Linked DNA regions of Pokkaliibacter sp. MBI-7. The protein of the gene in region 2 interacts with the protein of the main gene of each other region in a pairwise test. Links are inferred from orthologs where the notes say so. Each region holds a gene or a part of one and is shown on either strand. Other genes may lie near its edges.

Evidence for each region.
Region 1: the proteins of QCD60_RS23315 (region 2) and ptsN interact in binary tests that used the Escherichia coli proteins (3 or more experiments, as listed by UniProt). The link is inferred for Pokkaliibacter sp. MBI-7 from one-to-one orthologs.

The regions. Positions count from the first base shown.
Region 1 is NZ_JARVTG010000001.1:838,817-841,945, reverse strand. Bases 10-2,815 are described here. They hold ptsN (PTS IIA-like nitrogen regulatory protein PtsN), read right to left. Parts: upstream 1,742-2,815; coding sequence 1,277-1,741; downstream 10-1,276. Other genes in these bases: QCD60_RS03740 (RNA polymerase factor sigma-54), read right to left, coding at 2,163-2,815; raiA (ribosome-associated translation inhibitor RaiA), read right to left, coding at 1,751-2,059; rapZ (RNase adapter RapZ), read right to left, coding at 426-1,280; QCD60_RS03760 (HPr family phosphocarrier protein), read right to left, coding at 139-411. Outside these bases: more of QCD60_RS03740, read right to left, coding at 2,816-3,129. UniProt on the Escherichia coli protein: Seems to have a role in regulating nitrogen assimilation.
Region 2 is NZ_JARVTG010000002.1:798,552-802,087, forward strand. Bases 166-3,378 are described here. They hold QCD60_RS23315 (sensor histidine kinase KdpD), read left to right. Parts: upstream 166-529; coding sequence 530-3,178; downstream 3,179-3,378. Other genes in these bases: kdpC (potassium-transporting ATPase subunit KdpC), read left to right, coding at 166-281; QCD60_RS23320 (response regulator transcription factor), read left to right, coding at 3,209-3,378. Also shown: more of kdpC, read left to right, coding at 1-165; more of QCD60_RS23320, read left to right, coding at 3,379-3,536. UniProt on the Escherichia coli protein: Member of the two-component regulatory system KdpD/KdpE involved in the regulation of the kdp operon. KdpD may function as a membrane-associated protein kinase that phosphorylates KdpE in response to environmental signals.

The DNA.
Region 1 (3,129 bases), on a different replicon or contig from region 2:
GTGTGCGGATCTGCACCGCTGGGCACAGAGGCTGAGTTCCTAGATCACTGCTGAAATAGTATCTGAATATCCCGCTCATGCCAGTGCAATGGCAACGGGATTGAGGAGTGGAGGAGAGCAGCTGGTGGGTTAGGGAGGTTATTCTCCCTCTTCAAACCGATCATTGATCATAGCGGCAATGGCTTCCCAGGCTTGTGCCTCATCTTCGCCATCTAGCATGAACTGGAGTTCAGTACCGTTGCTGGCCGCCAGTAACATAACGGACATGATGCTTTTGGCATCAACCATCTTGCCGCCGATCTTGCCCATCTGGATCCGGCAGGTAAAACGGGTGGTCACACCGATCAGCTTAGCTGTTGCTCTGGCATGCAAGCCCAATTTGTTAATAAGCGTAATTTTCTCTTCGCGCATGCCGCATCCTGAAGTTAATCGAGCTCTCTGTGCCGAGTCTGGATGTGATGCCGAGTTGCAGTGAAGTAAGCGGCTAATTGCTCGACCATATAAACCGAGCGATGCTGGCCACCTGTACAACCTATGGCTACCGTCATATAGGCACGATTGTTGCGTTCATAATATGGTAGCCAAGTTTCTAACAAGTTACGCAGGTCATCAAGCATCTTGCCCACATCTGCCTCATTTTGCAGGTAGTCGATGACAGGTTGCTCACGCCCTGTGAAGCCACGCAGTGATGGAATCCAATGTGGGTTGGGCAGGCAGCGGACATCAAACACCAGGTCTGCATCCAGTGGCAGGCCATGCTTAAATCCGAACGACAGAAATAATACCGCCAGCTCCTGTGCACGGCCTGCAACGCGCACTTTGATCGTATCGCGCAAGTCGTACAGCGTCATATGAGTCGTGTCGATAGTCAGATCGGCACAGTTGGAAATAGGGCGAAGCAGTCTTCGCTCTTCCTGAATGGCTTCCTGGAGGCTGATGCGTCCATTGGTCAGCGGATGACGACGGCGGGTGGCGCTGAAGCGCTGAAGGAGGATGCTTTCATCAGCATCCAGATAAATCACTTCACAGTGGACACCCATGTTGCGGATGTCTTGCAATAGCACTGGAAGATCGCCCAGACCACCGGGAAGGTTGCGAGCGTCAATGCTGACAGCCATATTCTGACGCTCAGGGCTGGGAGACTTCTGAGCCTGCTCGACCAGTGCTTTCAGCAGGTCGACGGGCAGGTTATCAATGCAGTAGTAGCCAAGATCCTCCAGCGCGTTGAGTGCTGTACTTTTTCCTGATCCTGACCGACCACTGATGATAAAAAGTTTCATGATGTCTGAGCAGCTATATCCAGTGCTGTCTGATATAAGGCCTCTGCACTGCCAGCTCGGCGTAGGCGCTGCAGGTTGCTTTCATCCTGCAACAACCCGGCAACGCGTGCTAATGCCTGCAGATGAGAGTCATGAGCTTCTTCGGGAGCAAGCAGGACGAAAATCAGATCGACAGGCTGATTATCACGAGCATCGAAGTCGACAGGGTCTTTGAGATGTATCAATGCGCCAGTGACCTTGTCGCAGTCCTGTAAGCGGCAGTGAGGGATCGCAATCCCGCCACCCAGGCCTGTACTGCCTAGTCGCTCTCTACTCAGAAGGCCGTTGTAGATAGCGTCAACATCCAGATGGTCGAACTGGCTGGCCAGTAGTTCACTGGCCTGTTCCAGTACGCGCTTCTTGCTACTCCAGGCTGCACCTTCAATGGTGCATGCCTGGGTTAAAAGTTGGTTTAGTTGCATAGGTGAGGATTAACGTACCGTAACGCCGTGACTGCGTTCTTTTTGCTTTTCTTTATGCTTCAGTAGCTGGCGATCCAGTTTGTCTACCAGGCCGTCAATTGCAGCATACATATCACCATTTTCATGGGTGGCAAACAGCTCGCCACCTGCCAGATGAACATTGGCTTCGGCGATCTGGCGGGTTTTTTCCACGCTTAGAGTGACTTGAACGTTGGTGATGTTGTCAAAGTGACGTTCCAGCTTTTGTAGCTTGCTGTGAACGTAATCAGTGAGAGCAGGGGTGAGTTCCAGCTGATGGCCTGTGATATTTATTTGCATAGCACTCTCCTGAGTTGCCGGTGAATGTTTGCTGGTTGCATCTCAATATAGCCGTATGCTTGCAGGCTTCGTCAAATTTTTTTTGCGTCAAAAAATTTAGCTTTTAAACCAAACGTTTACGCTCATTCGATGGGGCAATACCCATAGCTTCGCGATATTTAGCCACAGTACGACGAGCCACATTGATACCCTGATCTTCCAGAAGGGTAGCCAGCTTGGCATCACTCAATGGCTTTTTCGGAGGCTCCTCGGCAATCAGCTTTTTGATTATGGCGCGAATTGCTGTCGAGGAGGCTTCCCCACCGTCGGATGTACCGACGTGGCTGGAGAAGAAGTACTTCAGTTCAAACACCCCACGTGGAGTGTGCATGAACTTCTGGGTTGTGACACGAGAAATAGTGGACTCGTGCATCTCCACTGCCTGAGCAATGTCTGCCAGGACCATCGGGCGCATTGCTTCTTCGCCCTCTTCAAAGAAGTCGAGTTGAAATTCAACAATCTTGGTGGCTACTTTGAGCAGGGTGTCGTTGCGACTTTGCAGGCTTTTGATAAACCAGCGTGCTTCTTGCAGCTGATTCTTCAGATAGGTGTTGTCGCTACTTGAGTCTGCGCGCTTGATCAGACTGGCGTAGCTATTGTTGATACGCAACCTGGGCATGGCATCCTGATTCAGTTCAATGAGCCATTGACCTTCTTTCTTGCTGACAACCACATCGGGGATCACATATTCCGAATCGCCAGAGGTAATGCTGGCGCCAGGGCGAGGATTAAGGGTCTGTATCAAATGAATGACGGCGGCCAGCTCTTCTTCGCTCAGACGGGTGCGACGCATCAGGGTTGCATAGTCTCGGGTGCCAAGCAGATTCAGGTGCTGCGCAATGATGTCCAGAGCCTGTTGTCGCCACTGTGTCTCGACAGGTAGCTGTCGCAACTGGATAGTCAGACATTCAGCTAGGTCGCGAGCAGCAACCCCGGGAGGATCAAATTGCTGCAGATGGTGTAAAACCATCAGTAGCTCATCTTCTTCTACAGGGTCTTCGTCATCGTTTTCGTTGAGGCTTTCCATCAAC
Region 2 (3,536 bases):
TGGCGGAGATCAGGCAACGTTATGCCTACTGGCACCAGCAGCGCCCTGATCGGCCGGTGCCATCACAACTGGTGTATGCTTCTGCCAGCGGTCTGGACCCGGAGATTGATCTCAGCACCGCGCTGTATCAGGCGCCGCTGGTGGCAGCGGCGCGGCAGGTGCCGGTTACCGATGTGGAAGCGCTGGTGCAGCAGCTGGCACAACGCGCTGGGCGAGAGGAACCGATAGTCAATGTGCTGCAGCTGAATATGGCGCTGGATAAGGTGCTTTCCGCCCGTTGATGAGACATTCGGGGCGAGTGACGTTAGTTCCATGGCAGTATCTGAGTTAGCAGGATAGTCGGCGTCCCCTCTCCCTAAATCCCTCTCCCACGAGGGGAGAGGGACTTGTTCGAGTGCACTGAAAAATTGCCGTTTGCGTGACAGCTTGCTGGCCTGCTCCCGAGCACTGAACAGACTCCCTCGGTGCTTTGCTTAACCGGGGGGAAGCCATGCCATACCCATACGCCAATCCAAGGTGAGTAACGACGTTGAACCAGGATGACAGAGCCGATGCCCTGCTGGCACAGCTCAAGCACGAACAACCCGGCAAACTGACGGTGTTTCTCGGTGCAGCACCGGGAGTGGGGAAAACCTACGCCATGCTCAACGCGGCCCTGCAGAAACAGGCCGAAGGCATCGGCGTCGTGACCGGCATAGTGGAAACCCACGGCCGCGAAGACACCGCCCGTCTGGCCAGACAACTGCCGCTGCACCCTCTCAGGGTAGAGGACTATCAGGGTATCCATCTGCAGGAACTGGATCTGGACGGCCTGCTGCAACGACGCCCTCCGCTGGTGCTGATCGACGAACTGGCGCATAGCAATGTTGGCAGTGGCCGCCATCGCAAGCGTTTTCAGGATGTCGAAGAGCTGCTGGCTGCAGGGATTGATGTGTACACCACGGTCAATATCCAGCATATCGCCAGCCTTAATGACACGGTGGCAGGCATCACCGGCGTGCGGGTCAGAGAAACCGTACCCGACCGGCTGCTGGAACAGGCCAGTGAGATCATTCTTGTCGACCTGCCGCCGCGAGAGCTGATTGGCCGCCTCAAGGCAGGCAAGGTCTATCTGCCGGAACAGGCCCGGGCCGCCATAGAAGCCTTCTTCAGCCTGCCCAACCTCACCGCATTACGCGAACTGTCGCTACGCACCGTGGCGGCACATGTCGATACCGAGTTCAAACAGAATCTGCAGGCGCAGGGGCTGCGCTCTGAGCAGGAAGTGCAGCCACGGCTGATGGTGTGCATTGATGCCGACACCGATGCCGAGCGGCTGATCCGCTTTGGCAAACAGCGTGCTGAACTGCGCCAGATGCCGTGGCTGGTGGTACATGTTGATCGTGGCCGCAGCCTTGATGAACAGGGCCAGCAGCGCCTGCGGCAGTCATTCCTGCTGGCAGAAGAGCTGGGTGCCCAGTGCCTGCGCCTGCAGGGCCGCGATGTCGCGGCAGAGCTGATGGCCTGTGCTGAGCGTCAGCACGTCAGCGATATTCTGCTGGGCCGGCATCGCCCCCGTCGTGGCTGGCGCAAGCTGGTGCCTTATACCTCACGGCGGCTGCTCAAACATGGCCAGCAGTTCACCCTGACCTTTCTGGCCGGGGCCGAGCAGCCGCATCCGTCTCGCCCGTGGCGCCTGCGTGGCAGGGTGTCCGAGTATGTGCAGGCCAGCGTCATCATGCTGCTGGCCTTCTCTACCGCCATCGCCATTGATCATGTGCTCGGCATCACCAATATCCTCATGGTGCTACTGGTCGGTGTGCTGATGGCGTCACTGCGCACCAGTGTCGGCCCTGCCCTGTTCAGCGCCCTGCTGGGTTTTATCGGCTTCAACTTCTTTTTTACCGAGCCGCGCTACACCCTGATGATGTTCCACCGTGAAGACATTCTGACCGTCAGCTTTTTTCTGATCCTGTCGTCAGTGATCGGCAGCCTGACTGTACGCCTGCGCGAACAGATTCAGGCGCAGCGCTATGCCCAGGCCACCACCGATACCCTGTTCAGCCTCAGCCGTCAGCTAATGACGGCCGCCGATGAGAAAAGCATTCTGCTGTGTGGCCGTCGTTTTATCAGTGAATGGCTGAATGGCCCGGTCGTGGTGGTACGCGGTCGCTCGGAAGAGCAGCTGCAGCTGCTGGGCGATGCAGATACCCCCCTCCTCGAAGAGCGGGAATGGGCCACTGCGCGCTGGTCGTGGCAACGCGGCTTACCCGCTGGTGCAGGTACCGATACCCTGAACAGCAGCCACTGGTGCTGGATGCCACTGGTTTCCGAGCGCGGTGTACTGGCACTGCTGGGTATTCAGTCGCCGCCCTGGCAGCCGGAGCGCAAAAGTCAGCTGGCAACGCTGATCCGCCAGCTGGTGCTGGCACTGGAACGGGCGCGTCTCAATGAAGATCTGGAAAGTGCCCGGATTCAGGGGGAAACCGAACAGCTCAAATCAGCCCTGCTCTCATCCGTTTCACACGACCTGCGGACGCCGCTGGCCAGCATGATCGGCGCCGTTTCCAGCCTGATTCATTATGAAGACAGACTGAGCCAGGATGATCGCCACAGCCTGCTGGAAACGACATTGCAGGAAGCCGAACGGCTTAACCGCTACATCCAGAATCTGCTCGACATGACCCGACTGGGTTATGGCCGCATGAAACTGGAGCGTGACTGGGTCAGCCTTGATGACATCATCGCCTCGGCCCTGCAGCGCCTGCATTCGGTACTCAGCCACTGTCGGGTCAGACTGCAAATCAGCCGTGACGTACCCCTGCTGTATGTGCACGCGGCGCTGATCGAACAGGCCATCATCAATATTCTGGAAAACGCTGCCCGCTTCTCGCCCGATCATGGCGAAATTCTGATCAGCGCTGCCATGCAGCACACCGAGCTGGTGTTGCAGATCAGTGATCAGGGGCCGGGCATCAGCGCCGAAGACCGCGAGCTGGTATTCGATATGTTCTATTCCGTGCAGAAAGGTGACCGTCAGGGTGGCGGCACCGGGCTCGGGCTGGCCATCTGTCAGGGTATGGTGGGCGCTCATGGTGGCAAGGTGGTTGCCCTGCCGGGGCCGGACCAGCGCGGCACCACCATGTCCATCCACTTGCCGCTGGAAAATCAGCCGCCACTCCCCGAAGATGACGACTGATGTTAACCCTGCCGGACACCGTACCCTGTCATGAATAACAACCGCGTTCTGATCATCGATGACGAGCCACAGATCATCCGTTTTCTCAGGATTGCCCTGCAGTCAGAAGGCTATGAGGTTCTGAGTGCAGAGAACGGCAGTGAAGGTATTCGTCAGGCTGCGCTGGGTAATCCGGCCCTGATCGTGCTGGATCTCGGCCTGCCGGACATGGACGGCACCGAGGTGCTGAAGCGGCTGCGAGAATGGAGCCAGACGCCGGTGCTGGTGCTGTCTGTCCGCTCGCGGGAGGACGACAAGGTGCAGGCGCTGGATGCGGGCGCCCATGACTACGTCACCAAACCTTTCGGCATTCAGGAGT